Regions from separate parts of the Streptomyces sp. NPDC039480 genome, predicted to be linked through region 2. Evidence: riboswitches for the same ligand, from Rfam matches in the RefSeq annotation. Region 2 holds a riboswitch; the other holds the start of a gene.

Region 1 (15,342 bases), on a different contig from region 2:
AGTGCGGCGACGAGCATGGGCTCGTTCCCGGTCAGCCTGTTCTCTGGAAGGTGGACGGTCAGATGCGGCATAGTCGACCCCGTTCCCTTTGAGTACAAAGCCTTTGGTTTTAAAGGTATCTGGAAGAGGTCGCTGATGTCCACGGAATCGGACGGTCCAGCCGTCAACGAGGCCGTCCGCACCCTGCTGTTGCTCATGCCACGGCTCGTGGGCCGTGCCAAGCGCCTGCCCATACCTCCGGCACTCCAGGGCCTCGACCTGGCACCGCGCCATCTCGCACTGCTGGCCCACCTGGAGTACGACGGCCCCACCAGCGTCAACGAGCTGGCCGCTCGGCTGGAGGTGGCCCCGACGACCGTCAGCCTCATGGTCAGCGAGCTGTCCAGGCCAGGCGTCCTGCAACGCACTGCCGATCCCACCGACCGCCGCCGCCGCATCATCGCCATCGCCCCCGCCTACGCCGCACCGATCGGCGAATGGCTCTCTGGCAGCGCCTCTGCCTGGGAACGCGTCATGCGCGGTCTCGACCCCGCGGAACGCGCCACAGTCATCAACGCCCTGCACGCCTACGAGGCCGCCTTGGAGCAGGCGGGCGACCAGCATCGGGACGCGCAGCTGCGTTAGCCTCACCGTGCCGCCCGCAGCGTCAGGAGGTACGTGGCGGTGAGCGCGACGGCACGGTCCTCGTCGTGTGACAGGTCTCCGAGAGCACGCGACGTCGTGGCGCCCGGGATGTCCGCGAGCGCCTGCGTCAGCCGCCGACGTGCGGCGGGTTCCGTGGCGCCGTGGATCACGCGGTCGACGAGCCCGGTGGCGATCCGGTCCGCCAGTGCGGGATCTCCGGCCAGAACGCTCAGCGCGTCGGCCGCGTCGACGTCACTCACCCCACCGACGTCACTCGCCTCCCCACCAACCTGTGTTTCGCCGACAATCAGGTCGATGAGCGTCGGAATCGCGTCGGCCTCTCCGCGCGCCCCGAGCGCCAGCGCCGCGTACCCGCGGACCACCAGGTCGCGATGGGCGAGGGCGTCCCGCAGCAGTGCGACCGCCGCCTCGCCGTCCCCCAGCGCGGCGATGGCCTGGACAGCGCGCTTGCGCACCGCGGCGTCCGGCGAGTCGAGCCCCTCCGCCAGCAGCGCCAACGCGCCGCCACCCGCACCATCGCCCCCTCCCTCGCCGTCCCCCTCTCCCGCACCCCCACCCGACTGCGCCAAAGCCCACCGCAGGGCCCCCGCGACATTCGGTTCCGCCTCGTTCAGCACCGCCTCGACCAGCGCTTCCACCGGCACCGGCGCCTCCTCGACCGAGGACAGGGCCGCGCGCTGCCGCGCCCCCGCGCTCTTCGACCCCAGCCCCTGGAGCAGAGCGACGATCTGGAGTACGTCCTCCCAGCCCGCGGGCTCCGCGGCACCGATCCGCCGGAGCCGCGTGAGCAGCTCCATCTCACTCGCGATGCGTTCCCTCGTCTGGCGTACGAGGTCGTCGACGAGCTCCGCGGGCGCGAAGCCGGGGTCGTCGAGCGCACGCCCGACCTCACGCAGCGACAGCCCCAGCGACCGCAGGCTCTCGATGTGGAAGATCCGGCGGATGTCGTCCTCGGAGTACTCCCGATAGCCGCCGCCGGTGCGGCCCGTCGGCCGCACCAGACCGAGCGAGTCGTAGTGCCTGAGCATGCGGGCGCTCACCCCGGACCGTCGTGCCACATCACCGATCAACACGGTCTGAAAACTCCTCTCAACACGGCCTAAGACTCCTCCTGACCACCTGTGCCGAGCGCCATGACGCGTTTGGCCTCCTCGATCGCGAACTCGAATCCGGCCTCCGGGTCGCGCAGCAACCGCTCCGTGGCGATCGCGTGCTCCCGTACGCGAGGGTCGGCATCCGTCGCCGTGGCGCGCAGAGTCGGCACGATCACCTCGCCAAGAGCAATCAGCGCCCGACTGAGGCTCAACTGCGTCTCGCGCCCGCCGCGCCCGAGCTGCGTCGCCAGCACGCCGGCCAACTCCTCTTCTTCTCCCTCGGGTACGAGCACGACCGCCGCCCGCCAGGCGCTCCGCGCCACCTCGTCGTCGACGTCGGCCAGCAGCGCCGGGGCGATCGCCGGCCAGGCCCGCCGGTCCGCGATCTTGGACAGCGTGTGCAGCGCCTGACTTCGTGCCTGCGCGCCCTCCGTACGGAGTTCGGCGACGAGCCGGGGAACCGTCAGCTCCGCTGGATGGCGGGTGAGCGCCCACGTGAGCATTTCCCGTACGTAGAACTCGGGCTCGATCGCGCACCGCTCGACGAGCCGCTCGACGAACCGGGGGTCCGGAGCCGTGCCGACCGCCAGCGCCGCCTGCAGCCGCACCGACGGGCTGCCGTTCTCCAGGCCCCGGACAGCTCGCGCCGTGTCCCTAGCCTCTTTGGGCTTCGTGCCCTCTTTGGGCTTCGTGCCCTCTTCCGACATGGTCATGGGGACCACCTCCTGGGCAGCAGTGAAGACCTTGTCACCGTGACAAGGTCAAAGCGAACCCACCAGACCGATCAACTCACCGCCAGATCGACCACCCCATCCCACCCACATGCCAATCAGCCCCCAAAGCCAGGCCACCCACCCCCAATTGGCCTTACCGACGACGCTCCGCAGCCCTCTACCGTGATGCCCATGCCTACTCCAGACACCGCGACCCGCTCCCACTCCCGCACCCCCCACCGCATCCGCATCGTCGACGCCTTCACCGACCGACCCTTCGCCGGCAACCCGGCCGGTGTCCTGCTCCTCGATGGCTCCCCCGGCACCTTCCCCGACGACACCTGGCTCCAGCACGTGGCCAGGGAGGTCAACCACGCCGAGACCGCCTTCGCCCACCCGCTGCCCGCGGGCGGCGACGCCGACTGGGCGCTCCGCTGGTTCACACCCGCCACCGAAGTCGACCTCTGCGGCCATGCCACTTTGGCCACGGCCCACGTCCTGCACACCACAGGTGCCGCCTCCGGCACCGTCCGCTTCGCCACCCGCAGCGGCGTCCTCACCTCGACCGCGCACGAGGACGGCTCGCTCACCCTCGACTTCCCGACCGCCCCGCTCACCGCGACCGAGCTCCCCGACGGCATCACCGAGGCCCTGGGCGCCGAGCCGCTCGCCGTGTACGACACGGGCCGGAACATCGGCGACCTGCTGGTCGAGCTCGCCGACGAGAAGACGGTCAGGTCCCTCACCCCCGACCACAAGGCCCTCGTCCGCCACTCCGAACGCGGCATCATCGCCACCGCCCGTGCCGAGGACCCCTCCGGGGAGTACGACTTCGTCTCCCGCGGTTTCTTCCCGCGCGTCGGCATCGACGAGGACCCGGTGACGGGCAGCGCCCACACCGCCCTCGCCCCCTTCTGGTCCGAGCGGCTCGGCCGCACCGAACTGACCGGGCTGCAGGCCTCGGCCCGCACCGGCCTGGTCCGCATCCGGCTCCGCGGAGAGCGCACCCTCCTGACCGGCCACGCGGTCACGGTCATCGAGGGCGACCTCTTCGCCTGAGGCCACCCCTGCGCCAACACCAGGTGCTGCCTACGAGGGCGTAGGCAGCCACCCCACCTTCCCCGCCAGCAGCGCGTAACCGACGAACGCGCCGATGTCGAGCAGCGAGTGGGCCACGACCAGCGGCCCGACCCGGCCCCACCTGCGGTAGAGCAGCACGAAGACCACACCCATCACGAGGTTCCCGACGAAGCCGCCGATGCCCTGGTACAGGTGGTACGAGCCCCGCAGCACCGAACTGCCCACCAGCGCGGCCATCGGCGTCCACCCCAACTGGCCGAGCCTGCGCAGCAGGTAGCCGACGACGATGACTTCCTCGAGGACCGCGTTCTGCACCGCGGACAGGACGAGGACGGGGTACTTCCACCACACGTCCGGCAACGCCTCGGGGACGACGGTGAGGTTGAAGCCGAGCCCGCGGGCCGCGAGGTAGAAGGCGATCCCCGTGCTGCCGATCACCGCGGCGATCGCGGCGCCGCGCCCCAGGGCCGGCCACGGCCTCGTCCGGTCGAAACCGATCGTCCGCAGCGCCGCCCTCTCCCGCAGCAGGAAGTGCGCGACCAGCGCGACCGGCACCAACGCGGTCGTGATGCCGAACAGTTGCCACGCGAGATCAAGCCACGGCCGGCCCGGCGCCGCCGACGCGTTCATCGTGGCCGCCTGGTCCTTGAGGCCACCCGGTCTGGTGACCGAGCCCACAAAGCTGATCAGCGCGGACACACCGCTGGCCCCGAGCGAGACGGCCAGGACGAGCAGCGTCTCGTCCCGCAGGACCCGCCGCGAAGGTCCGTCCGCCGGAATAGAACCGGCCATCGGCCCCGGCTCCGCTTGCACTTCCGCCTCCAGTTGAGTAATCCCGCCTCATGCCCCTCTTCGTCCCGCTAGGGTCTCGAAAGAAGTTACGAAGACCGTGCGCGACAGGCCGAGGGGGACGAACGCCGGTTGTGGGCGTACAGCCCCCTCTTTCCTTGTCACATCGTTCAAGGAGGAGGCACCACCGCCATGGGACGTCACAGCTTGCCCGATGAGCGCGGGACGGCGTCGGCCGACCCCCGGCCGCGTGCGCGCGGCCGCGCGGTCGCCATCGCCACGGCGCTCGTCCTCGTGGTCGCGGGCGGCGCGGCGGCTGCGGTCAGCGGTGGGCTGCTCTCCTTCGGCGGCACCTGCGGCGACGACGCGGTACGCCTCGATGTCGTGGCCGCACCCGATGTGACCCCCGCCCTGCGTGAGACGGCCGACCTCGCCCGCGAGAAGGAGATCACCTCGGACGGGCACTGCATCGACGTACGGGTCACCGCACGCGACTCGTACGAAGTCGCGGCCGAACTCCGCGCGGGCAAGGGCGCTCCGGAGTACGACGTATGGGTGCCGGACTCCGACGTGTGGGTGCAGCGCGTCGGTCTCGGCGCCAAACAGACCAAGATCGCGCCCGCGGGCAACATAGCCTCCTCGCCCGTCGGCATCGGCATGATTCCGTCCGCCGCCGCATCGCTCGGCTGGCCCGAGAAGACGTACGACTGGCAGCAGTTGACGGCGGCCGCCATGAAGGGCGACAAGCTGCGCCTGGGCGCCGCCGACCCCGCACGCAGCGCGACCGGCCTGCTCGCCCTCGCCAAGCTGGGCGCCTCCGCGAAGAAGCACGGCGGCGAGGAAGGCGACACCCGGGCCGCCGCCCTGGCGAAAGCCCTGTCGACCCGCACGACCGACAGCGACGGCCGACTGCTGGACACCCTGGCCCGCGACGGTTCCGGATCCGAACAGGGCAACCCGCGCCGCAATCAGGCGCTGATCCTCTCCGAGCAGGCCGCGTACACGCACAACGCATCGGCGGGCGAGGAGAACAGCCTCGAACTGTTCTACCCCGAGGACGGTTCGCCCCGGCTCGACTACCCGTACACGCTGGTCGAGGACGATCGGATGTCCACCGACACGAGCCGTGCCGCCCTGCGCTTCATGACGATGTTCAGTGACGACGACGGCCGCCGGATCCTGACCGAGCACGGTTTCAGGACCGACCCCGGCCGGCCGTCGGACAAGCTGGTCGCCGCCGCCGGCGGCCGCACCCCGCAGCCCTACGCGGGCGAGGCCACGGATCCGCCCTCGGACAAGCAGCTCCAGGAGACCCTGGGCATGTGGACGATCACCGTGCAGAGCGCCCGCCTCAGCACGGTCGTCGACGCATCGGAGTCCATGCGGCAGCTCGTCCCCGGCCGCGGCCAGTCCCGCATGGAGGTCACCAAGGCGGCGCTCCTGCGGGCCCTGGCGGGCTTCACCGACGAGGACGAGATCGGCCTGTGGGAGTTCGCGACCCGCCTCGACGGCAGCCGTGACTACCGCGAACTGCAGCCGACCCGGCGCCTGGGCGACCGCAAGGACAGCATGACCCACCGCGACAGGCTGGCCGCAGCCTTCACCGGTCTGCAGCCCGTGCCGGGCGGTGCCACCGGTCTGTACGACACGACGCTCGCCGCCTACAAGGAAGCCCGGTCGACGTACGCGCGCGGCAAGTTCAACGCCCTCGTGATCCTGACGGACGGCGCCAACCAGGACCCGGGCAGCATCTCGCGCGGCTCCCTCGTCGCCCGCCTCGAGGACCTCGCCGATCCCGCGCGGCCGGTGCCGATCATCGCCATCGCCGTCGGCCCGGACGCGGACAAGGACGAGGTCCAGCAGATCGCCGCGGCGACCGGCGGCTCCGGCCACCAGGTGGACGACCCGACGCAGATCCACGCGGTCATCCTCAAGGCCATCATGGAGGCGGGCAGCAACCGGCGCTGAGACGCCGAAACTCTCCCGGCTCGGCGGCCCGGTCAGCTCAGCGGTACCGCCGGTTCCCGAAGCCCCACCGGCCACGTGTGCACCGGCTCCCCCTCATGCATCAGCCGGCAGTACCGCTGGGTGGTCGCGGCCAGCGCCTCCTCCCTGGCCAGCCCGCTCTCCAGAGCCTCGTGATACGTCGCCGCCTGCCACGACGCGCCATTGACCCGCAGCCGGCACCGCTCCTCGATCACCCCGAGGTACAGATCCCGGTCGGCGGCCTCCACGCCCCACGCGTCGAGCCCGGCGGCCGCGAGCGGCAGCAACTCGTCGCGTACGAGCCGGACGGCCTCCACCTCCACGAGCCCCCCGAGCCTGCCGCGCCGCGGCCACTGCAACGTGGCGTCGATGCCATGGCGGCACGCGATGTCGAAGTTGTGGGCCGCGGCCTCGAAGGGCAGCCGGGACCACACGGGCCGCGCCTCCTCGGCAAGCGCCCGCACGAGCCCGTAGTAGAAGGCGGCGTTGGCGATGACGTCGGTGATGGTGGGGCCCGCGGGCAGCACCCGGTTCTCCACGCGCAGGTGCGGGACGCCGTCGGCGATGCCGTAGACCGGGCGGTTCCAGCGGTACACCGTGCCGTTGTGCAGGACGAGTTCCCCGAGGCGCGGCACACCGCCCGCGTCGAGGACGCCCAGCGGGTCCTCCTCCTCCATCAGGGGCAGCAGCGCGGGGAAGTACCGCAGATTCTCCTCGAAGAGCTCCAGCGGTTCGGTGATCCACCGCTCCCCGAACCAGGTGCGCGGCCGCACGCCTTGGACCTGCAGCTCGGGCGACCGCGTGTCGGTGGACTGCAGGAAGAGCGGCGGCCGGGACTCGCGCCACAGCTCACGGCCGAACAGGAAAGGCGCGTTGGCGCCCACGGCGACCTGGGCCGCGGCGATCGCCTGCGCCGCGTTCCACACATCGGCGAACCGGCCGGGCGTGACCTGTAGGTGCAACTGCACGGACGTGCACGCCGCTTCGGGCGCGATCGACGTGGAGGTGCAGGTCAGCCGCTCCACACCCTGGATGTCGAGGGTGAAGTGCTCACCGCGCGCCGCCACGATCTGATCGTTCAGAAGGGCGTAGCGGTCGACGTCCGAAAGGTTCCCGGAGACCAGGTCGGCGCGGTTCAGCGTCGGCAGAATACCGATCATGACAATGCCGGCGTCGAGCTCGTTCGCTTTCCTGTGGGCGTAGTTGAGGCCGGTGCGCAGCTCTTCGGCGAGCCGGTCGAGAACGCGTCCGCCGAGCCGGTGCGGGGCAATGTTCACTTCCAGATTGAACATTCCCAGTTCCGTCTGGAAATCCCGGCTCGCGATGCGCTCGAGAACCTGCGCATTCAACATCCTCGGCAGCCCGTCGGGCCCGGCGAGATTCAGCTCGATCTCCATGCCCATCAGATTCTTGGGCCGATCGAATCGCTGTTCTTCCAACAAACGCTCCAGCCCCGCCAGGCACTCGCGCAGCTTGCCTCGGAAGTGGTTCCGATCGGCCAGGTCGAACGTACCCGCCACGACCTTCTCCCCCATCGAAGCGTCCCTCCTCGATCGGGCAGCCAAGGGTCCGGCCGCTGTGTACGAGGGATGATGCCCAGGCAATGTGATCGATAACGCCCCGGACGGGGCCACCGGCCGGTACGCTCGACACAGCTGGGGTCCGGCACATTCACCAGGCATGCGGCACGGTGAAGATTCCCTTCCGATGCGCCTGGTCAAAAGCACCGGCAGAAATCGGCCGACCGCGTTCACGGAGAAATCCGAGGTCGCGAGGTCCGACCCCCCTGCGAAATCGGGAGAAAGGCCTCACAAGAACGGCTCATTAAGGCCTTGCCCGTAATATGCGGAGCGCCTAGATGAAACACTGCTCGAACACGTCTCGTATAAACTGCGCAATCTAGGCAGAGAGTTGGCGCTCGCGGCACTGGCCCCCGCCCCTCTGACCCAGAGCTGACAGCGCCGTCACGCACCTGCCCCCGCTCCACTGTGCCTGTCGAACGAGAGAGGCGACCCACCATGCCGCTGCATGTCCCCCCGGCTCCAGCGCCCGCCCTGCGCAGCGTCCTCGCGGCACTCGGTTCCCCCACAGCCGTACGCGAGGCCCGCACGCCGTCCCTGCGTACCGCACAGGGACCGGCGAGCCCCGAACTCCCGCTGCCGGTCCATGTGTTGGACCACATCACACCCGAGGGCACCTCGCCCACCCGACTCGCCGGCTGGCGCTTCCTCATCCGCTGCGGCGAGCGCGCCGTCGCCGCGGCCGACACGATGCTCACTCCGGACGGCTGGGCGTTCTCACACTTCTTCGAAGGGCCGTACATCGCCTCCACCGAACGGGCCCTGCGGCACGCCGAGGCCATGCCGATGCCCTGCCAGCCGCGGCTGCTCTCCGTGCCCGAGCTCTATATGCTCACGCTCTGGCTGCACCGGGACTGCACGGACGACGGCGCCGAGGGTCCCCTCGCCGCCACCGACCTGCTGGTGCCGCTGGCGCCCGCCCCGCCCGGCATCGCGGCCCACCGCCCGCACCGCGTCGCCGAGCTGCTGCCGATGCTCAACCACCGTCTGACACCGGCACCGCTGCTGAGCTCACCCGCCTGACAGCGCCTCTTCCGCATCCTGTGCCCCGCCGCCCCCGGTCGCGGGGCACAGCGCTGCCCACCCAGGTGGACTAGCCCGGTCAGGCCACCCCGAACCACCCGAAGAGACGGGGAAGTTGGGCTGAACCGTCCGGCCGGGTGATACGTCATTAAGCAGTAGGAGCCGCTGCGGCAAAATCCCTGCGGATTGACGCCCGGAGGGCAACACTGGGATCGGACCGACTACAAACGGGGGGCGGTTATGAATACCGCATCGAGCCACAGGACCGACGTCACAGCCATCTCATCGCAGCGAAAGAACCCTTCCATGTGCCAGCACCAACCCGCGTGCCCGACAGCCGACTCCGCCGACCGGGAAGCCGCGCTCCTCATGGCGAGCCACCCGGAGCAGGGCTGGAGCCTGCTGTGCAACGGCGTCCTGCTCTTCGAGGACACCGGTGAGCTGCTGCCGGACGGCCAGATCATCGCCCCGCACCGACCGCTGGGCACCGACCAGGTCATGACAGCCGCCTGAGCACCGACGGCACATCCGCGCGACCGCACCACACCGCACGTCCGCAGCAGCGCACCACCGCACCACCGAACAGACGAGGGGCCGGCCCGGAGAGAAGTCTCCGAACCGGCCCCACCGCATGCCCGCTCCACCACGGGCGCGGACATCAGTCCTCGTACGCATCCAGCGGCGGGCAGGAGCAGACCAGGTTCCGGTCGCCGTACGCCTGGTCGATACGGCGCACCGGCGGCCAGTACTTGTCCGCCGCGACGACACCGGCCGGGAAGACGGCCTCCTCACGGCTGTAGCCGTGCTCCCACTCGCCGCCGAGCGCGGCGGCGGTGTGCGGGGCGTTCCGCAGGGGGTTGTCGTCGGCGGTCCACTCGCCCGAGCCGACCTTCTCGATCTCCCGGCGGATGGCGATCATCGCCTCGCAGAACCGGTCGATCTCCGCCAGGTCCTCGCTCTCCGTCGGCTCGATCATCAGGGTTCCCGCGACCGGGAACGACATGGTGGGCGCATGGAAGCCGTAGTCGATGAGCCGCTTCGCGATGTCGTCGACGCTGACACCGGTCGCCTTGCTGAGCGGCCGCAGATCCACGATGCACTCGTGCGCGACCAGGCCGGCCGGCCCGGTGTAGAGCACCGGGTAGTGCGGCTCGAGGCGCTTGGCGATGTAGTTGGCGGAGAGCACCGCGACCTGCGTGGCGCGCTTGAGGCCTTCGCCGCCCATGAGACGTACGTACGACCAGGAGATCGGCAGGATTCCGGCGGAGCCCCACGGCGCCGCGGAGATCGGACCGACGCCGGTCTCGGGACCGGCCGCGGGCTGCAGCGGGTGGTTCGGCAGGTACGGCGCGAGGTGCTCGCGCACGCCGACCGGCCCCACACCGGGACCGCCGCCGCCGTGCGGGATGCAGAAGGTCTTGTGCAGGTTCAGGTGCGAGACGTCGCCGCCGAAGTGGCCCGGCTTGGCGAGACCCACCAGGGCGTTGAGGTTGGCCCCGTCGACGTACACCTGACCGCCGGCCTCGTGCACCTCGGCGCAGATGTCGGCCACGTGCTCCTCGAAGACGCCGTGCGTCGAGGGGTACGTGATCATCAGGACGGCCAGCTCGTCGCGGTGCTTCTCGATCTTGGCGCGCAGGTCCGCTATGTCGACCTCGCCGTCGTCGGCGGTCTTCACGACGACGACCTTCATGCCGGCCATGACGGCGCTCGCGGCGTTCGTGCCGTGGGCGGAGGACGGGATGAGGCAGACGGTGCGCTGCTCGTCGCCGTTGGCCCGGTGGTAGCCGCGGACCGCGAGCAGCCCGGCGAGCTCGCCCTGCGATCCGGCGTTGGGCTGCAGGGAGACCTTGTCGTACCCGGTCACCTCGGCGAGCCGCTCCTCCAGCTCACGGATGAGCGTGAGGTAACCCTGGGCCTGCTGGGCGGGCGCGAAGGGGTGCAGCTGGCCGAACTCGGGCCAGGTGACGGGCTCCATCTCGGTGGTCGCGTTGAGCTTCATGGTGCAGGAGCCCAGCGGGATCATGCCGCGGTCGAGCGCGTAGTCCCGGTCGGCGAGCCTGCGCAGGTAGCGCAGCATCGACGTCTCGGAGCGGTACTGGTGGAAGACCGGGTGCGTCAGGTAGTCGTCGCCGCGCAGCAGGCCCTCGGGCAGCGTGTCCGCGACGGCGGCGTCGAGCGCCTCGACGTCGGCGTCGACGCCGAAGGCGCCCCAGACCGCGCTGAGCTGCCGGCGCGTGGTCGTCTCGTCGCAGGACAGGGAGACGTGGTCGGCGTCGACGAGGTGGATGTTGACGCCACCCTCGCGGGCGGTGGCCACCAGCTGCTCGGCCTTGCCGGGTGCGCGCACCGTGAGCGTGTCGAAGTAGGCGCCGTGGACGACGTCGTAACCGCCCTCGGCGAGACCGGCGGCGAGCAGCGTCGCGTAGCGGTGGGTGCGCCGCGCGATCGCCTTCAGGCCGTCGGGCCCGTGGTAGACGGCGTACATTCCGGCCATGACGGCGAGCAGCACCTGAGCGGTACAGATGTTGCTGGTGGCCTTCTCGCGGCGGATGTGCTGCTCACGGGTCTGCAGCGCGAGCCGGTAGGCCTTGTTGCCGTCGGCGTCGACGGAGACGCCGACGAGCCGCCCGGGCAGGCTGCGCGCGAACTTCTCGCGGACCGCCATGTAACCGGCGTGCGGCCCGCCGAAGCCCATCGGCACACCGAAGCGCTGCGTCGTGCCGACGGCGATGTCGGCGCCCAGCTCGCCGGGCGAGGTGAGCAGCGTCAGGGCGAGCAGGTCGGCGGCGACGGTGACGACGGCACCGAGCTCGTGCGCCTGGTCGATGAGCGGCTTGATGTCACGGACGGCACCCGAGGCGCCCGGGTACTGGACGAGTACGCCGACGACGCCGCGCTCGGCGACCTCGGCGGGCAGGCCCTCGCTCAGGTCGGCGACGACGACCTCGACACCGGTGGGCTCGGCGCGGGTCTGGATGACGGCGATGGTCTGCGGCAGGGCGTCGGCGTCGACGACGAACACGCCGTCCTTGACCTTGCCCATACGACGCGAGAGGGCCATGGCCTCGGCGGCGGCGGTGCCCTCGTCGAGCAGCGAGGCCCCGGAGGTGGGCAGGCCGGTCAGCTCGGCGACCATGGTCTGGAAGTTGAGCAGCGCCTCGAGGCGGCCCTGCGAGATCTCCGGCTGGTACGGCGTGTAGGCCGTGTACCAGGCCGGGTTCTCCATCACGTTCCGCAGGATGACCGGCGGGGTGAAGGTGCCGTAGTACCCGAGCCCGATCATGGAGTCGAGGACCTGGTTCCGGTCGGCGAGGGAGCGCAGCTCGGCCAGCACCTCGGCCTCGGAGCGCGCGCCGGGCAGGTCCAGCGCTTCGGCGTTCTTGATCACATCCGGCACCGCGGCGGCCGTCAGCTCGTCGAGCGAGCCGTACCCGACCTGGGCGAGCATCTTCGCCCGCGCTTCCGCATCGGGCCCTATGTGCCGCTGCTCGAAGGGGATGCCCTGCTCAAGCTCCGAGAGCGGGGTGCGATGGGTGGCAGTCATTGCGGAGGCCTCCTGGTCTGCACGACCTGCGAGGGGTACCACGGCGCGGGTACCCGGACGGCCTCCCCCTCTGTCATCTCAACCTGAGAGCTTCACAGACCTGTCTGTTTCGACAGATCTGCTTTCACCGTCGGTGAGGAAGGGTTCCGAACGTGCCCGCCCGACGCCCGCCCTGCTTTCCAGAGTGACCTCATCCGTGCGGTACGGGTGCCTGAGAGATTCCGGGGAGGATTTGCTCCTTCGGCGCCTCCGGGGTCACGTCCCGGAGAGCTCTCCCGCACGGGGTCAGCAGCCAAACGTCAGCCTACCAGCGAGGGCCCCGGCCGTTCCCTCGAGTGGCCACCTGCCCCGAAGTGCTCTTTCGTAGTGACTACGAATGATTAAAGATGAGTTACGCCCGTTTTCGACGAGCCGCGACCAGCTGGAGGGCCCGTGCAGACCGATATCGATCCGCGCAACCTGATCGGCCGCAAGGCGTTCGACCGGAACGGGACCAAGATCGGCACGATCGACGAGGTCTACCTCGACGACGCCACCGGCGCCCCGGAGTGGGCGGCCATACGCACCGGCCTGTTCAGCCGCGACGCCTTCGTCCCGCTGGAGCCGAGCGAGCTGGCCGAGGACGGCACCCTGCGCATCCCCTTCGACCGCGCCCTGATCAAGGACGCCCCGGACTTCGGCGTGGGCCGCCACCTCTCCCCCGAGCAGGAGCTCCAGCTCTACCACCACTACGGCCTCGACACGACGCCACCGAACGCCCCACCGTCCCCGCCCCCGCCCGACCAGGACTTCGGCCGGATCGCCGGCACGGAAGCCCCCTGACCCAGTCACACGCCCTCTTCCATCGCCACCCTGACCAGCGGCAGCGGCTCCGCGGGCTCCAGGTCCGGGTCGTCCGTCCGGAACGTCCGCACCCGTCCCGGCGGCGAGTCCGGCGTCTCGAAGCGCACCGTCACCCGGCCGAGACCGCTCCCCTGCACCCAGCCGTGCCCGTACTCGGCGTGCCGCACATCGTGCCCGGCCACCCACCGCCGCTCGACCGCCACCACCGGCTCCTCGGCCCGCTCCTTCTCCGGATCACTCACGGCCGCCTCTGCGTCCGCTGTCCCGCCGACCGCCTCCCCCGCCGCTTCTTCGGCACCGGCCAGGGCCGCCTCGGCCGCCTGGGCCTGCGCGAAGAGATCCTCCTGCGTGTAGTCCGCGAGCCCCGTGACGCCCACGCCGAGCAGCCGCACCCCTCCCGTGGTGTCCACGGACTCAAGGAGCCGCGCCGCGGCCTCCCGCACCACTCCCGGGTCGTCCGTGGGCCCGCGCAGCGTCTCGGACCGCGTCAGCGTCGAGAAGTCGAACCGCCGCACCTTGAGCACGATGGTCCGCCCCGAGTGCCCGGCCGCCCGCAGCCGCTGCACACACCGCTCCGCGAGCCGCCCGACCTCCGTCCTGACCCGCACCCGGTCGTGGATGTCCACGTCGTACGTGTCCTCGACGCTGACCGATTTCGTGTCCCGCTCGGCCACCACGGGCCGCTCGTCGTGCGCGAGCGCCATCGCGTACAGCGAGCCGCCATGGGCCTTCCCCAGCAGTCGTACGAGCTCGTCCTCACCCGCCTCCGCGAGCTCCTCGACCGTCGTGATCCCGGCCCGCCGCAGATGGTCCCCGGTAGCAGGCCCCACCCCGGGCAACGTCCGCACGGACATCGGGCCCAGCAGGGCGCGCTCCGTCCCGGGGGTGATGAGCACGAGACCGTTCGGCTTGGCCTCTTCCGAGGCGATCTTCGCCAGCATCTTGGAGACCGCGAGCCCCACCGACCCGGCGAGCCCCGTCACCGCCCTGATGTCCGCCCGCAGCCGCTCCCCCACGGCCCTGGCCGACTCCGCGTCGTCCGCGACGCCGCCGGCCTCCAGGTCCACGAAGGCCTCGTCCAGGCTGAGCGGCTCCACCAGCGGCGACAGCTCCCGCAGGAGCCCCATCACCTGCTCGCTGATCTCCCGGTACAACCCGAAGCGCGGCACGAGATACGCGGCGTTCGGCGCCAGTCTGCGCGCCTGCCCCATGGGCATCGCCGAGTGCACTCCGAACCGCCGCGCCTCATAGGAAGCCGTCGCCACCACGCCCCGCGGCCCCAGCCCGCCCACGATCACGGCTTTGCCCCGCAGACTGGGCTTCGCGGCCTGCTCCGCGGACGCGTAGAAGGCATCCATGTCCAGATGCAGGATCGTCGGCGCGCTTCTCACATCTCCGATGCTGCCCTACGCCACTGACAACGCGGCCTCAGACCGCCTTGTTGCGCCTTCTGGCCAGCTCGTCGGCCGGGTTGTGCCCGATGAGCGTCTCCCCGGTGTCGACGCGCTCGCCATGCAGCTGGGACAGCGCGGCCTCGACGTCCCGCCAGACGACCCCCACGGCGATCCCGAAGACGCCCTGCCCGCCCTGGAGCAGCTCGTGGACCTCGCTGGAGGACGTGCACTCGTAGACCGTGGCGCCATCGCTCATCAGCGTCATCCGCTCCAGGTCGCGGAACCCGCGCTCCCGCAGATGCTGCACCGTCGTGCGAATGTTCTGCAGCGAGACCCCGGTGTCGAGGAACCGCTTCACGATCTTGAGGACGACGACGTCGCGGAAGCTGTAGAGCCGCTGGGTGCCCGAGCCGCCCGCGGCCCGCACGCTGGGCTCGACCAGGCCCGTACGGGCCCAGTAGTCCAGTTGCCGGTAGGTGATGCCCGCGGCCGCGCACGCGGTGGGACCGCGGTAGCCGACCTGTTCGGAATGCTCGGACGTCGTGTCCCCGCTCCCCTGGACCGCCATCGGTCGATTCGGAGAGTGACCGGCCGCGCCGCCGTGGAGCGGGTACGGACCGCCCATCGCCGTACCGTCGCCGCTGCTTC
Region 2 (15,342 bases):
ATCAGGCCGCACTCCGACGGATGCCGCCTCGTGTTCCGCCACCCGCTCCTGCGGGACCGGATGCGTGAGGCCGTCGACCCCTGGCGGCGCCACGAGCTGCACCGCGCGGCCGCCGCCGAGCTCACCCGGGTCGGCGCACCCCTCGACGCCCGCGCCCACCACATCGAACAGTCCCTGACCGGCTGGGACCCCGAGGCGGCCGCGGTCCTGACGGAGGCCGCGGGGAAGGTGGCCGCCACCGCCCCCGCCGTCTGCGCACGGCTCCTCGGAGCCGTCCTGCGCGTGCTGCCTGATGACATCGAACACCTCGACATGCGCCGGGAGTTGACGCTCCGGAGCGCGACCGCGCTCGGCATGACCGGCGCGGTGAAGGAGAGCAGGGACCTGCTGCACCGGCTGGTCGGCATGTGCGGCCCGGACCCTTCGGCCGGAGACCCGCTGCGTACGACCGCGACGATTGACACGCGGCGCACGTCCGAGGCCACGGACACGCGGCGCACGTCCGAGGCCACGGACACGCGGCGCGTGTCCGAAGCCACGGACGCGCTGCGCACGGCCGCCGTCGTGCAGTGCGCCTTCATGGAGCGCCACCTGGGGCGGTACGCGGCGGCGGGCGCGCTCCTCCGGCGCGAACTCGACCGGCGCCCCGGACCCCCGCCGGCCCAGCGCACCGGCCTCGTCGTCGAGTGGGGCAACAGCGCCCTGTTCGCCACCCGCTACCCCGAAGTGCGCGACGAGCTCACGAGGACCCTCGCCGACGCCCGGGCCCGCGGCGACGAACTCGGCGCCGCCGAGGCCCTGACGGTCGCCGCGCTCGGGGAGGTGTACGAGGGCGACACCGCGACGGCCCGCCGCCACGCCGCCGAGGCCGCCGCGCTCACCGACGTGACCACCGACGCCGACCTCGCGGGGCGGTGCGAGTCGCTGGTGCGTCTCGCGTGGAGCGAGGTGTTCCTCGACGACTGCGCCGCCGCGCTGCGCCACGCGGAACGCGGCGTCGACATCGCCCGGCGCACCGGGCTCCCCTTCGCGCTGGCGCAGCTGCTGCTCTGCGGCGCGTACGTCCGCTGCACGGCGGGCCGGGTGGCCGAGGCGCTGGAGTGGGCCGACGAGTCCGTGGCGGTCGCACGGGCCCTCGGCGGCGCCGAACTCCTCGGCTTCGGCCGCGCCCTGCGCGCCATGATCCTCATGCAGACGCGCCCGGCGGGCGACCCGGAGGTGCTGGCCGCGGCCGAGGAGGCGGCCGCCACGGCGGGCACGGTGGACGGCTGGTCGTCGACGCTGTCGCGGTGCCTGCTCGCGTACGCCGCACTGGGCGCGGGCGACCCGTACCGCGTACGGGACGTCCTGCTGGACGCGGGCGGCGGCCGTGACCTGCCCCGCGTACAGCCGTCCATCCGCCCCGCCTTCCTCGAACTGCTCGTCACTTCGGCTCTGGACACGGGAGACGTCGCCGACGCGGAGCGCTGGGCGGAACGCGCGCTCCAGGAGGCGGACCGCCTCGACCTGCCCGTCCAGCGGGGCGCCGCGCTGCGGAGCGCGGGCCTTGTCGCGGCCCGGCGCGGCGAACAGGACGCGGCGGCCCGGGCGTTCACCGAGGCGGCGCGGGAGAGCGCGCGGGCCGGGGCGGCGCTGGCCGAGGCGCGGAGCCTGCTACTCGGCGCCCCCTTCGTGGCGGCGGCGGGCGAAGGCGCCCGGGCCGCGGCGATGGCACGTCGCGGGCGGCGCATTGCGGAGGAGGGCGGCGCGCTTCTGCTCCTGGATGCGGAGGGGCCCGCGGGCCGGCGGCCCGTTTGTGTCCGTCCCGCCTGCGCGCGGGTCACCGGCACGTCGGGCGCACCCCAGCCGCCGAAGAACTCACCGTCACCGGAGGCGCCCCAGGCGCTGAAGACGTCACAGTCGCCGAAAACGCCCCAGTCGCCGTCGGCCCGCCCGTCGCACCCCGCACCACACCCCGCGCCGTCCGAGCCGTTCGCGGCCCTGACGCCGCGCGAGCGGGAGATCTCCGCGCTGGTCGCCGAGGGGCTCACCAACCAGGCCGTCGCCGCCAGGCTCTGCCTCAGCACGCGCACCGTCGAGAGCCACGTCGGCCGCATCTACCGCAAGACGGGCGTGGCCTCACGGGCGGCCCTGGCCTCCCTGGTGGCGCGCGGCTCCGGCGGCCGCGCTCAGTTCTCGCGCGGGTAGGGGACCGGGCCGCCGCCCGCACCGGCGAGCAGGTCGCACTCCTCGGCGAGGGACGCCAGCGTGCCGTCGGGGTCGGGGCGTTCGCGTACGGCGGCGCCCACGCGCCCTGCGCGGTCCGCCGCCGCTTCGTGTCTGCCGAGCACGAACTCAAGGCGGGCGGCGAGGAGTTCGGTGAGGTGCAGGTCGGCAAGGCCGGGCCCGCCGCAGGCACGCAGCGCCTCGATCGCCTGTTCCGCGTGGCCGAGGGCCGTTTCGAAGGCGCGTACGTTGGCGGCGTACCGTTCGGGAGTTCCCCGGTCGGCGAGCGGCGGGCCGTCCGCGTGCTCCAGGGCCAGGCGGCCCAACTGGGCGTAGGTGCGCCCGAGTTCGACGAACAGCTCGGTGCGCTCCGGGTCCTGTTCCGCCCGCTCCGCGCAGTGCCGGTTGGTCTCCAGGGCCTCGGTCATGACGGCCTCGGCCGCGGTGGGGCCCTGGGCGGCCAGCGTCTCCCAGGCGCGGGCCCGTATCGCGCGCACCAGGGCGCCGTGCTCACCGAGGGAACGCCACAGCTCCTCGGCGCGCCGGTAGGCCCGCCCGGCCTCCGCGGGCAGACCGGCCCGGCCCAGCGCCTGTGCGGCCTGCTGGGCCAGGGACGCCTCGTGGTATCCGTCGGACCCTTCCCGCGCGGAGTCGGCGGCGAGCGTGAACTGCTCGCCGGCCAGGCGGTGTTCGCCGGTGCCGAGATAGCTGAGGGCGAGCCAGGTGTGGGCCTGTGTACGGTCGTGCGGGGCGTGATCGTCGTGACTGTCGTCGAGGTCGGGCACCACCGCTTCCAGGACGGCCGCCGCCTCCTCGTGGCGGCCCGCCTCGCAGTAGAGCCCGCCGAGCCGCAGCCGGGCCTGGGCGCCGATGCGGGTGCTCTCGCCGGCCAGGTCGGCGAAGTGCGCGGCGTCGATCAGGAGGCGTTCCGCCTGAGCGCCGAGTCCGGCTCCGTCGTCGGGGTGCGGCAGGTTCTGCGCGAGGGTGAGGCAGAGGCGGGCCCGGTCGCGCGGGGCCAGGTGACCGGAGTGCGGAGGCTCGGCAAGAGCGCTCTCAGAACCCGCGAGCGGAAGCCCGCTCGGGGAGTCCTTCGGCCCCAGCGGCAGAGGGGTGTCGAGCAGGGGGCGGGCCGCCATACGCGCCCGGACACGCTCGGAGACCGCTGTGGTGCCGTTGCGCCGGTCGAAGCGGCCCGCGAGGTCCAGGGCCGCGTCCCGGGCGTGGTCGAGGAGGGACGCCGCCGTCCACGCGCCGCCGAGCGGCCCGGGCACGGGCCGGTCGCCCTGGCCGAGCTCCACCAGGCGGCGCAGCAACAGGGCGGCGCCCACCAGCCACTCCACTTGGGCCGCGGGGTTGTCCGTCTCCGCCCAGCGCCGGCTCTGCTCGGTGAGGATGCGCAGGCCGTGCGGTTCGTTGCCGGTGAGAGCGCAGAACTCCACGTGCAGGGCGACGACGGGGCCGGACGTCTCGTCGGAGCGCACCATCCGGTAGCCGCGCAGATGGTGGGCGCGTGCCTGGTCCGTGCGGCCGACGCGCACCAGGGGGAGCAGCGACCTGGCGAGGGTCTCGTGCGGCTCGCGGTGGCAGCTGTGTGTGCCGCGCAGGACGGGCTCCCAGCACTCCAGAGCCGCACGGTCGTCGCCGCGGTCCAGCTGCCGGAGGCCCTCAGTGGCGTACTCGCAGGCGAGGCAGTCGGCCATGGCGTCGCGTGCGGCCGCGGTCCATGCCGCGTACGCGCGGCTGGCACGCGCCGTGTCGCCCAAGTCCCGGGCGAGCCTGAACTCGGCGCCATGCACGGGCCTTTCGGAGTAGCCGGCGGCGCGGTAGCGGTGCCGCATCCGGTCCAGCCACTCCTCGACCTCGGCGAGCGGCACGTCGGGCCGCTGCCGTGCGTCGGTCACCACCCACTTGAACATCCAATGCAGCCGGCGGACGTCGTCGTCGCCGAAGTCCGCCGGGTCCTCGTCGTACATGCGCAGCAGCCGCGTGAACGGCGCGGCCGTCCTGGCACACGCGCCGCCGAAGCTGTACGAGTGGACGAGCAGCGACAGCGCCGCCACGAGCAGCGGCCGGTCGCCGGTGGCTTCCGCTTCCTCGACGAGCGCCTCGGCGCGGGCGTCGCGCGCCCTGCCGTACGGCTCGGTGTCGAGCCGGCGGATGTCGGCCAGGATCTCGCGGCGGGGGCGGGCGGGTGCCGGGCCTCCCCGAGAGACGGAGCGGTTCCTGGTCGCGTCCAGCGGGCCCATGTGTGTTCCTAGGTCGGGGTGCGGTTCGGCGGAAGGGCGAAAGCGGCGTGGCGGCCCGGGGCCGGTGCCGACGCCGGTGCTTCATGGATACGCGTACATCGTGACCGAGCCTGCCAAAACACCCCGGCCCCCGGCATCCGTAGAACTACGCAATCCGCTACGCAAACCACCGCACGAGCCCCGCTCGACCCGCCACCCACACCCCCCGCCACCCGCCGCCCGAACCCCGCGCGTGAGTCGCCGTACCGACCGGGCAAGCTGGTGGGAGCCGATTTGGGGAGTATCCCGTTGCACCGCGCCGACCTGCACCGACGCCAGTCCGTCCGCCTCGCCCTCGCGGTTCTTGCTGCGGTCTCGCTCGCCGGGTGTACGGCGGCGGGCGGGGCGAGTGGTGACAAGCCCGGCGGCGACGAGCCTGGCGGCCGGGCCGGGCTTGAGCGGTTCTATGCGCAGGAGCTGAAGTGGAAGGCGTGCGGTGAGCTTCGCTGTGCGCGGCTCACCGTTCCCATGGACTACGCGCGGCCGGGGAACGGCAAGACGTTCGTCCTGCCGGTGGCCAAGGCGGCGACCGCCGAGCCGGACCGGCGCGTCGGCTCGCTCGTCTACAACCCCGGCGGTCCTGGCGCCTCCGGCGTGAGCGACATGAAGGCGGACGGCAGCGACTCCTTCAGCACCGGGGTGCGGGCCCGCTTCGACATCGTCTCCTTCGACCCGAGGGGCGTCGGGGGCAGCGATCCCGCGGTGAAGTGCGCGGCCACGGACGAAATGGATGACGAAGCCGAGGAGGACCACCCTGAGCCGGTTGCCCCGCGCAGCGGCTCCGAACGGGCCCGGGTCCTCGCGGGCGCCGACGAGCAGGCCGCCGCGTGCGCGAAGGGCAGCCGCGGCATCCTGCCCCGCGTCGGCACCGCGGACGCGGCCCGCGACCTCGACGTCCTGCGGGCCGCCCTGGGCGACCGGAAACTGACCTACCTCGGCTGGTCGTACGGCACGAGCCTCGGCACGTCGTACGCCGAACAGTTCCCGGACCGCGTGCGCGCCCTCGCGCTCGACGGCGCCGTGGACCCGGCGCTGGACTGGCGGCAGCGCGCGCTCAGCCAGGGGAAGGGGTTCCGCAGGGCCGTCGACGACTACGCCGAGTACTGCGCCGACATCGTGGGCGACAGCTGCCCCGGCTCGACACCGGAGGAGATAAGGGAGCTGATCGACGGGCTGTACGAGCGGGCGGCACGCGAGCCGTTGCCGGTCACCGACGAGGACGCGTACGAAGTGGACGCCAGGACGCTGCTCGATGTCGTCACGGCCGCGATGTACAGCCCGGAGGACGACTGGGAGGGCCTGTCGGACGCACTGAGCGCGGCAGGGGAAGGGGACGCGACCGCGCTCGCCGAGCTGGCCGAGGCCGAGGAGCCGGCCACCGGGAGCCACCGTGCGCGGGGCCCGGAGAACGACGACGAGGCCATCGTCGCCGTCAGCTGCCTCGACGTGCCGCACCCGCACACCCCCGGCCCCTACTGGAGCGCCCTCGACGCCGCCGAGAAGGCCGCGGGCATCTACGGCACGTCCAGCGTCGTCGACGAACTCACCTGCAAGGACTGGCCCGCGGGCACCCAGCGCCCCCACCGCGTCGACGCCGACGGCGTCCCCCCGGTCCTGGTGGTCGGCACGACGGGCGACCCCGCCACGCCGTACGAGGAGGCCGAGAGCCTCGCCGGACAGTTCCCCGGCGGCATGCTCCTGACGTACGAGGGCGTGGGCCACACCGCGTACGGCCGCAGCAACTCCTGCGTCACGGACGCCGTCGACGCCTACCTCATCGACCTCGAACCGGTCCGCCCGGGCACCACCTGCTGACCGCCGCCGACCCGCGTACGCAGTCCACCGTGCGCCGGCCCATCGAGGCGATGGGCCGCGCGGCACCGCGTCAGCACTCGATGATGTTGACCGCCAGACCGCCCCGCGCCGTCTCCTTGTACTTGACGCTCATGTCGGCGCCCGTCTCCTTCATGGTCTTGATGACCTTGTCGAGGGAGACCTTGTGGGAGCCGTCTCCGCGCATCGCCATCTTCGCGGCGGTGACGGCCTTGACCGCCGCCATGCCGTTGCGCTCGATGCACGGGATCTGGACGAGGCCGCCGACCGGGTCGCAGGTCAGGCCGAGGTTGTGCTCCATGCCGATCTCGGCCGCGTTCTCGACCTTCTCCGGGGAGCCGCCGAGGACCTCGGCGAGCGCGCCCGCCGCCATCGAGCAGGCGGAGCCGACCTCGCCCTGGCAGCCGACCTCGGCGCCGGAGATCGAGGCGTTCTCCTTGAAGAGCATGCCGATCGCGCCCGCGGCGAGCAGGAAGCGGACCACGCCGTCCTCGTCCGCCCCCGGGATGAAGTTCATGTAGTAGTGCAGGACGGCAGGGATGATGCCCGCGGCGCCGTTGGTGGGGGCGGTGACCACGCGGCCGCCCGCGGCGTTCTCCTCGTTCACCGCCATCGCGTAGAGCGTGATCCACTCCATGGCGCGGGCCTGCGGGTCGCCCTCGGCACGCAGCTGACGGGCGGAGTTCGCGGCCCGGCGGCGGACCTTGAGGCCGCCCGGCAGGATGCCCTCGCGGGACATGCCGCGGGAGACGCAGGCCTGCATGACGCGCCAGATGTCGAGGAGCCCCTCGCGGATCTCCTCCTCCGTGCGCCAGGCCTTCTCGTTCTCCAGCATCATCGCGGAGATGGACAGGCCGGTCTCCTCGGCGAGCCGGAGCAGCTCGTCACCGGTGCGGAAGGGGTACTTCAGGACGGTGTCGTCCGGCACGATCGGGTTCTCGCCCTCGGCGCCCTCTTGATTGAGCACGGTCTCGTCGACGACGAAGCCGCCGCCCACCGAGTAGTACGTCTTCTCCAGGACGAGGGCGCCCTCACGGTCGTACGCGAAGATCGTCATGCCGTTGGCGTGGTACGGCAGCGCCTTGCGGCGGTGCAGGATCAGGTCGTCGTCGAAGGCGAAGTCGATCTCGTGCATGCCGAGCAGGTTGAGGCGGCCGCTGCTCTTGATCTTCTCCACGCGGTCGTCGGCCGTCTCCACGTCCACCGTGCGGGGCGACTCGCCCTCCAGGCCGAGCAGGACGGCCTTGGGCGTGCCGTGCCCGTGGCCGGTGGCGCCGAGCGAGCCGTACAGCTCCGCCCGTATCGCGGTGGTGTGGGCCATCAGGCCCTCGTTCTTGAGGCGGCTCGCGAACATGCGGGCGGCGCGCATCGGACCGACCGTGTGGGAGCTGGACGGGCCGATGCCGATCGAGAACAGGTCGAAGACCGAGATGGCCACGAGAACTCCAAAGGGTGGTTGGTAGACGCCGTTGTCTGCCGGGGTGGTGCAGAGAGCGGGGCGTGCGCCGGGCATGAGCCGGGGCACCGCACTCACTGTGTTCACTTCCAGTGTGCGCGGTGCCCCGTCGTTTCGTACGAAGGAAAGCGTACGAAAATGCTACAGGTTGGGGTACAGCGGGTGCTTGTCGGCCAGAGCGGTCACCCGGGCCTTGAGGGCCTCCGCGTCGAAGCCCGGCTTGAGGGCCTCGGCGATGATGTCGGCGACCTCGCGGAAGTCGTCCTCCTGGAAGCCGCGCGTGGCGAGCGCCGGGGTGCCGATCCGCAGGCCCGAGGTGACCATCGGGGGCCGCGGGTCGTTCGGGATCGCGTTGCGGTTGACCGTGATGCCGACCGCGTGGAGGCGGTCCTCGGCCTGCTGGCCATCCAGCTCGCTGTTGCGCAGGTCGACGAGGACCAGGTGCACGTCAGTGCCGCCGGACAGGACGGAGACGCCGTACTCGGTGACGTCGTCCTGGACCAGGCGCTCGGCCAGGATGCGGGCGCCGTCCAGGGTGCGCTGCTGGCGCTCCTTGAACTCCTCCGAGGCGGCGACCTTGAAGGAGACCGCCTTGGCGGCGATCACGTGCTCAAGGGGGCCGCCCTGGAAGCCGGGGAAGACCGCGGAGTTCAGCTTCTTCGCGAAGTCCTTGCTGCGGGCCAGGATGATGCCGCCGCGCGGGCCGCCGAGCGTCTTGTGCGTGGTGGAGGTCACCACGTCCGCGTACGGCACCGGGTTCGGGTGCAGACCGGCGGCGACGAGCCCGGCGAAGTGCGCCATGTCGACCCACAGCTTCGCGCCGACCTCGTCGGCGATCCGGCGGAACTCGGCGAAGTCCAGGTGGCGCGGGTAGGCCGACCAGCCCGCGATGATCACCTTCGGGTTGTTCTCCTTGGCCAGCCGCTCGACCTCGGCCATGTCGACCAGACCGGCCTCGTCGACGTGGTAGGGGACCACGTTGAATTGCTTGCCGGAGAAGTTCAGGCGCATGCCGTGGGTGAGGTGGCCGCCGTGCGCCAGGTCGAGGCCGAGGATCGTGTCGCCGGGCTGGGCGATCGCGAAGAGGGCTGCCTGGTTCGCGGAGGCGCCGGAGTGCGGCTGGACGTTGGCGTACTCGGCGCCGAACAGCTCCTTGAGCCGGTCGATCGCGATCTGCTCGGTCACGTCCACGTGCTCACAGCCGCCGTAGTAGCGGCGGCCGGGGTAGCCCTCGGCGTACTTGTTGGTGAGGACGGTGCCCTGGGCCTCCATGACGGCGACCGGAGCGAAGTTCTCCGAGGCGATCATTTCCAGGGTGGACTGCTGGCGGTGGAGCTCGGCGTCGACGGCGGCGGCGACGTCCGGGTCCAGCTCGTGGAGAGGGGTGTTCAGAAGCGACATCACACGATCCCTATCGGTATGGGTCAGCCGGCGGTGAAGGCGGTGTACTCATCGGCGGAGAGCAGGTCGTCCGGCTCGTCCGTGATGCGCACCTTGAACAGCCAACCGCCCTCGAAGGGGGCGGAGTTGACCAGCGAGGGGTCGTCGACGACGTCCTGGTTGGCGGCGACGACCTCGCCGTTGACCGGGGAGTAGAGGTCGCTGACCGACTTGGTCGACTCCAGCTCGCCGCAGGACTCGCCCGCGATCAGTGTGTCGCCGACCGCGGGGAGCTGGGCGAAGACGACGTCACCGAGCGCGTTGGCCGCGTGCTCCGTGATGCCGACCGTCGCCACGCCGTCCTCGGTGGCCGACAGCCACTCGTGCTCCTTGCTGTAACGCAGCTGCTGGGGGTTGCTCATGAGTCGAATTCTCCTGTACGCGGGTGGGTGCTGCGGAACGGGGACGATGTGCGGGGGGTCACTTCTGGCGCTTGTAGAACGGCAGGGCGACGACCTCGTAGGGCTCATGCGTACCGCGGATGTCGACGCCGACACCCTGCGTGCCCGGGGCCGCGTGCTCGGCGTCGACGTACGCCATCGCGATCGGCTTGCCCAGCGTCGGGGACGGGGCGCCGGAGGTGACCTCGCCGATGACCTTGCTGTCGGCGACCACGGAGAAGCCCGCGCGCGGGACCCGGCGGCCCTCGGCGACCAGACCGACCAGCTTGCGCGGCGGGGCGGTCTCGGCGCGCTCGGCGGCCGCGGTCAGGGCCGCGCGGCCCACGAAGGAGTCCGACTGCGACGTCTTCTCGAACTTGACCACCCGGCCGAGCCCGGCGTCGAACGGCGTCAGCCCGGCGGTCAGCTCGTGCCCGTACAGCGGCATGCCCGCCTCCAGGCGCAGCGTGTCGCGGCAGGAGAGACCGGCAGGGACCATGCCGACGGGCGTGCCCGCCTCCATGAGCGCGTTCCACAGCTGCTCGGCGTCAGCGGGGGAGACGAAGAGCTCGAAGCCGTCCTCGCCGGTGTAGCCCGTGCGGGCGATCAGCGCGGAGACGCCCGCGACGGTGCCGGGCAGGCCCGCGTAGTACTTCAGGTTGTCCAGGTCCGCATCCGTGACTGACTTCAGGATGCCGGGGGACTCGGGACCCTGGACGGCGAGGAGGGCGTACGCCTCGCGGTCGTCGCGGACCTCGGCGTCGAAGCCGTCGGCGCGGGCGGTCAGCGCGTCGAGCACGGTCTGCGCGTTCGAGGCGTTGGCGACGACCATGTACTCGGGGGCCTCGGCCTCGCCGAGGCGGTAGACGATCAGGTCGTCCAGGATGCCGCCGTCCTCGGCGACGATCATCGTGTAGCGGGCGCGGCCGACACCGATGGAGCCGATGTTGCCGACCAGCGCGAAGTTCAGGAAGTCCACGGCCTCGGGGCCGGTGACGGTGATCTCGCCCATGTGGGAGAGGTCGAAGAGACCGGCCTTGGTGCGCACGGCGTTGTGCTCGTCGCGCTCGCTGGCGTACCGCAGCGGCATGTCCCAGCCTGCGAAATCGGTCATGGTCGCGCCGAGCGACCGATGGACGGCATCGAGGGCGGTCAGACGGGGGGCAGTGCTCATGAAGGGAACTCCCAGGGCATGACGGGCGAGGTCGATCCTCCCCATCTGTCATCGGAACCTGAGAGGTTCGCCGAGCGTGTCCCGATATGTGAGACGCCCGGCTTGCACCTTGGGTGGGGCCACCGGGGCGGCCCGCTTTTCAGATGTGCCTCGCCCGCGCGGTACGGGGCCTGAGAGATTCAAGGGAGGGACTTGCTCCTTCGGCGCCCCGGGCACGCGTGCGTGCTGGCTCCGGGAACTCTCCCGCGCGGATTCAAACGGCCGGTATGGAGTTGGCGGGCACATCATTGCACGCGACCCTGTCCACGGGGAGCCGTGACCGGACACGGATCGTGTCACCCCGGAATGCTCTTGTGCCGCATTACCTTCTCTTTACACTTGCTGGGGAAAGCAGTACGTGACCGCTACGGGGAGGCCGATCACGGTGCGCAGCAGGACCAGTGTCTTTGCCACTACCACGGGAGTGGCGCTGCCCAAGCAGGCCGCCACCCCTGCCGCGGAGAGCTGCGGCCCGCTCCCCGTGGCCGTCGTCCGGGACCTGCGGCAGCGGGCCGGCCACAGCCCCCGCCGCCTCACCTTCGGCGCGGGCGACCTCGTCGTCGTCTCCGGCCTGCCCGGTGGCGGAAAGTCGACGCTGATGCGGCAGGCCGCCACGGGCCCGCGCATCGACTCCCAGGACACCCGCGACCGCTGGGCCCGCCGCATGCCCCGCCTGCTGCCGTACGCGGTCTACCGCCCCCTGGTCCGCCTCGCGCACTACGCCGGACTGCGCCGCACCCTGCGTACCGGCGTCGGCGTCGTCGTGCACGACTGCGGGACCCAGGCCTGGGTGCGCCGCTGGCTCGCCCGCGAGGCCGCCCGCCGCGGCTCCGCCCTGCACCTGCTGCTGCTCGACGTCCCGGTGGACACGGCGCTCCAGGGCCAGCGCGAGCGCGGCAGAGGCGTCTCGAGGTACGCGTTCACGCGGCACCGCAGGACGGTCGGCCGCCTCGTCGGCGCCACCGAGCGCGGCGACCTGCCGCGCGGCTGCCACTCCGCGGTGCTGCTCGACCGGGCGGCGGCGCAGGCGCTGCGGACGATCGCCTTCGACCGGTGAGGCCACCGGCGCTAGGGTTCGAGCCGCAGGCAGAGCGGTCGCGAGCAGGGGTTGGACAGATGGACTTTCCGGCGCAGGCACATGCCCATCCGTACGGCGGATGGCCGGTCAATGAACTGGAGGAGGTCCTCGCCGCCTCCCTCGGCGCCGACGCGTCGGCGGGCGGCAGGATCGTCGAGGTGCTCGGCCGCAGCCAGATCTGGATCCCGCTGCCGAACGGCGGGGGCCCCGACAGCGGCACCCTGGACCTGCCGACCCTGGAGATCGACGGCCAGGCGTACGTCCCCGTCTTCAGCTCCGAACAGCAGTTCCGGCAGGCCCTGGGTGACGCGGCCGACCGGATGGGCCGCACCGTGGCCCCCGCCGTGGAGTTCGCCCGCGGCCTGCCCCCGCAGCTGGGCATCGCGCTGAACCCGGACGGCACCGTCGGCGTCCCGCTGCCGCCGCCCGCCGTCGCCGAGCTCAGCCGGGCCGGCCGCACCCCGCTGGACGGGCCCGCCACCGGCGGCCGGGTGCGGCTCTACGAACCGGACTGGCAGCACGATCCGGTGGACTTCCTCGCCGCCGCGAGCCAGGAGTTCGAGGCGGCCGGCGTGGTGCTCACCGCCCGCCGCTGCCTGGCCGACGTCGAGACGGACGACCCGGTCCTCTTCGTCGGCGTCGAGCTGTCCACCTGGGACGGCAACGCCCGCGAGCTCCCCATGGAGGCCCTCGGCCGCGCCCTCGGCCGGGTACCGGCCCCGTGGCCGGTGAACCTCGTGCTGCTCGACGTGGCACAGGACCCGGTGGGCGACTGGCTGCGTGCGCAGGTGCGGCCGTTCTACCACCGGATCGCCGCTTAAGCTGGTTGCATTCTCTGGGTCTTCCCGGCTCTTCCTGGGGGCCACCGAGTTCGTCACGAAGGAGCGGTTACGGGTGAGTGCGTCGGGCACGGCCGGGCAGTTGGAGCAGTTGCTGCGCCAGGTGACGCCGGGGCGTTACGACGCGTACGAGGCACTGCTGCGCGCCCTCGCCGCCGACCGGGTGTGGATGCTGCTCTGGCACGGTCAGGCCGGCTCCCCCGACGCCCAGTACGGGAACATGGAGGTCGACGGGATCGGCTACGCCCCCTGTGTGACCTCCGCCCAGGAGCTCTCCGCCAGTGGCTGGAACCGCAGCTATGAAGTGGTGCGCGGCACCGACATCGCCCGCACCCTCTACCCCGACCACTACGGCCTCTGGCTCAACCCGCACGCGCCCGGCGGCGGCGTCGGCATCCCCTGGCTGGACCTGCGCCGCATCGCCACCGGTCTCGACCTGCTGCCCGCCGGGCCGCTCCGGCTCACCGAGCCGAGCATCGAAATCCCCCAGTTCTACGCTTTGTTGACGCAGAACGCGCACCGCACCCCCGCGGTGCGCTCGCTGCGCCGGGCCTGGGTGCAGCCCGCGCTGGGCGCGCCTTATCTGGCCATCGGCCTCGATGTGTACGACACGTCGCCGCCGTCGGTCGACGCGGTGCGGGCGATGATGCAGCAGTCCATCCCCGCCGTCCCCGAGGGCCTGCCCGTCTCGACGGTCGCGATGTCCGACGACTACGACCCGGTCGCGATGTGGCTGCGTGGCAACGCCCGTCCGTTCTACGACCGCGAGGCGCAGGCGGCCCCGGCCCAGGCCGGCGGTTACGGCTACCCCGCGCAGTACTGAGCGGCGCGAACCGGCCACCGAGCGGCGACTGAGCGGCCACCGAGCAGCCACGACCGGTGCGATGTCCGTTCTGGTGTCGGTGGGGCCCTATGGGCTCCCGTGGTGCCTTGCACCCCAACTGCCCCGTGTTCGCCCCTCGTTCACCCGCGTCCGGATAACGGAACACCCCGATCAGCATCACGGTTGCGCATCCTTTCCCCGTCAAGTCTGGTAACAGATCGCGACGTGGATGAAGACTCCCGCTCCAGGGGCCTTCGCCCCCTGTGTACGACGGACTGATCACGTCGCTACAGCGGCAAGTGCGGGCCGGTCACCACCGGTTGAGAGGGGTCCCTGCCACGATGACGGCACCATTGCATGACACACCTGCGGACGCGGACCCGACCGAGGACGTCGCCCCCGCAGTTGATGCAGGGGTGAAAAAGGTCGAGGGTCGGTCCCTCAAGCAGATCGCCTGGAACCGCCTGAAGCGGGACAAGGTCGCCCTGGCCGGCGGCATCACGGTGCTGTTCCTGGTGCTGGTCGCCGTCTTCGCGCCCCTGATCGTGAGCCTGCTGGGCCATCCGCCCAACGACTTCCACCAGGAGGAGCTCGACGAGCTGACCAACCTCCCCAAGGGCGCGCTCGGCGGTGTCAGCGGCGACTTCCTCTTCGGTGTCGAGCCCAACAAGGGCCGCGACATCTTCAGCCGGATCGTCTACGGAGCACGCATCTCGCTGCTCGTGGCCTTCCTGGCGGCCGTGGTCGCCGTCGCCCTCGGCACGCTCTTCGGCATCATCGCCGGCTACTTCGGCGGCTGGGTCGACGCCCTCATCAGCCGCGTGATGGACGTGCTGCTCTCGTTCCCGCAGCTGCTCTTCATCATCTCGCTGGTCTCGGTCCTGCCGGACGACCTGCTCGGTCTCACCGGCAGCGGGGTGCGGGTCGGCATCCTCGTGCTGGTCATCGGCTTCTTCGGCTGGCCCTACGTCGGCCGGATCGTGCGCGGTCAGACGCTCTCGCTCCGTGAGCGCGAGTACGTGGAGGCGGCCCGCAGCCTCGGCGGCGGGCGGCGCCACATCCTGTTCCGCGAGCTGCTGCCCAACCTGGTCGCCCCCATCACCGTCTACGCGACGCTGATGATCCCGACCAACATCCTCACGGAGGCGGCCCTGAGCTTCCTCGGCGCCGGTGTGAAGCCGCCGACGGCCTCCTGGGGCGGCATGCTGCGGGACGCGCTCGAGACGTACGAGCACGACCCGATGTTCATGGTCTTCCCGGGCGTCACGATCTTCATCACCGTGCTGGCCTTCAACCTCTTCGGCGACGGGCTGCGGGACGCGCTCGACCCGAAGGGGACGCGCTAGAAGCGCCCAACCTGCTTGCCCCTGCCGCATGTCAGGTGGCTCTCACCATGGTTCTCCGGCAGCACATGGCCAGGGACCGCGAATCTCGGAGGTTACGAGAAAATGCCCACAGTTTCCTCGAAACGACGGCTCACCAGCGGTGCGGCCCTCGTCGTCGCGGCGCTGGTGACCACCACGGCGTGCGGCGGCGGTGACGGTGGCGACGGCGACTCGAAGGGTGCCGGCTACAACGCCGCGCTCGACAAGGTCGCCAACCCGTCCAAGAAGAAGGGGGGGACGCTGAAGATGGTCGGCAAGCAGGACCTCGACTCGGCCGACCCCCAGCGCGCCTACTACGGCATGTCCTGGGACTTCATGCGCTTCTACACCCGGCAGCTGGTGTCCTACGACACCAAGCCGGGCAAGGCGGGCACGAAGCTGGTCCCGGACCTCGCCACCTCCACC

Evidence for each region. A riboswitch is a leader RNA that binds a small molecule or an ion and turns the genes downstream of it on or off. The one in region 2 is predicted to bind glycine.
Region 1: linked by a shared signal. The riboswitch ahead of gcvP (aminomethyl-transferring glycine dehydrogenase) and the one ahead of gcvT (glycine cleavage system aminomethyltransferase GcvT) in region 2 are both predicted to bind glycine.

Annotation. Positions count from the first base shown of each region.
Region 1 is NZ_JBVITX010000019.1:99,172-114,513, forward strand. Features, by position in the region: gene ACZ56E_RS39125 (tautomerase family protein) at 1-71, opposite strand, end outside; gene ACZ56E_RS39130 (MarR family winged helix-turn-helix transcriptional regulator) at 136-624, shown strand; gene ACZ56E_RS39135 (MerR family transcriptional regulator) at 627-1,718, opposite strand; gene ACZ56E_RS39140 (HEAT repeat domain-containing protein) at 1,745-2,446, opposite strand; gene ACZ56E_RS39145 (PhzF family phenazine biosynthesis protein) at 2,645-3,511, shown strand; gene ACZ56E_RS39150 (CPBP family intramembrane glutamic endopeptidase) at 3,542-4,345, opposite strand; gene ACZ56E_RS39155 (substrate-binding and VWA domain-containing protein) at 4,514-6,289, shown strand; gene ACZ56E_RS39160 (glutamate-cysteine ligase family protein) at 6,322-7,842, opposite strand; gene ACZ56E_RS39165 (hypothetical protein) at 8,326-8,910, shown strand; gene ACZ56E_RS39170 (DUF5999 family protein) at 9,217-9,423, shown strand; gene gcvP (aminomethyl-transferring glycine dehydrogenase) at 9,569-12,457, opposite strand; glycine riboswitch at 12,647-12,745, opposite strand; gene ACZ56E_RS39180 (PRC-barrel domain-containing protein) at 12,890-13,279, shown strand; gene ACZ56E_RS39185 (DNA polymerase IV) at 13,285-14,691, opposite strand; gene ACZ56E_RS39190 (MerR family transcriptional regulator) at 14,729-15,342, opposite strand, start outside.
Region 2 is NZ_JBVITX010000010.1:315,363-330,704, reverse strand. Features, by position in the region: gene ACZ56E_RS29675 (helix-turn-helix transcriptional regulator) at 1-2,187, shown strand, start outside; gene ACZ56E_RS29670 (tetratricopeptide repeat protein) at 2,169-4,451, opposite strand; gene ACZ56E_RS29665 (alpha/beta hydrolase) at 4,740-6,305, shown strand; gene ACZ56E_RS29660 (L-serine ammonia-lyase) at 6,376-7,761, opposite strand; gene glyA (serine hydroxymethyltransferase) at 7,921-9,180, opposite strand; gene gcvH (glycine cleavage system protein GcvH) at 9,204-9,581, opposite strand; gene gcvT (glycine cleavage system aminomethyltransferase GcvT) at 9,640-10,773, opposite strand; glycine riboswitch at 10,809-10,922, opposite strand; glycine riboswitch at 10,923-11,029, opposite strand; gene ACZ56E_RS29640 (AAA family ATPase) at 11,192-11,869, shown strand; gene ACZ56E_RS29635 (enhanced serine sensitivity protein SseB) at 11,929-12,711, shown strand; gene ACZ56E_RS29630 (enhanced serine sensitivity protein SseB C-terminal domain-containing protein) at 12,785-13,552, shown strand; gene ACZ56E_RS29625 (ABC transporter permease) at 13,894-14,898, shown strand; gene ACZ56E_RS29620 (ABC transporter substrate-binding protein) at 15,001-15,342, shown strand, end outside.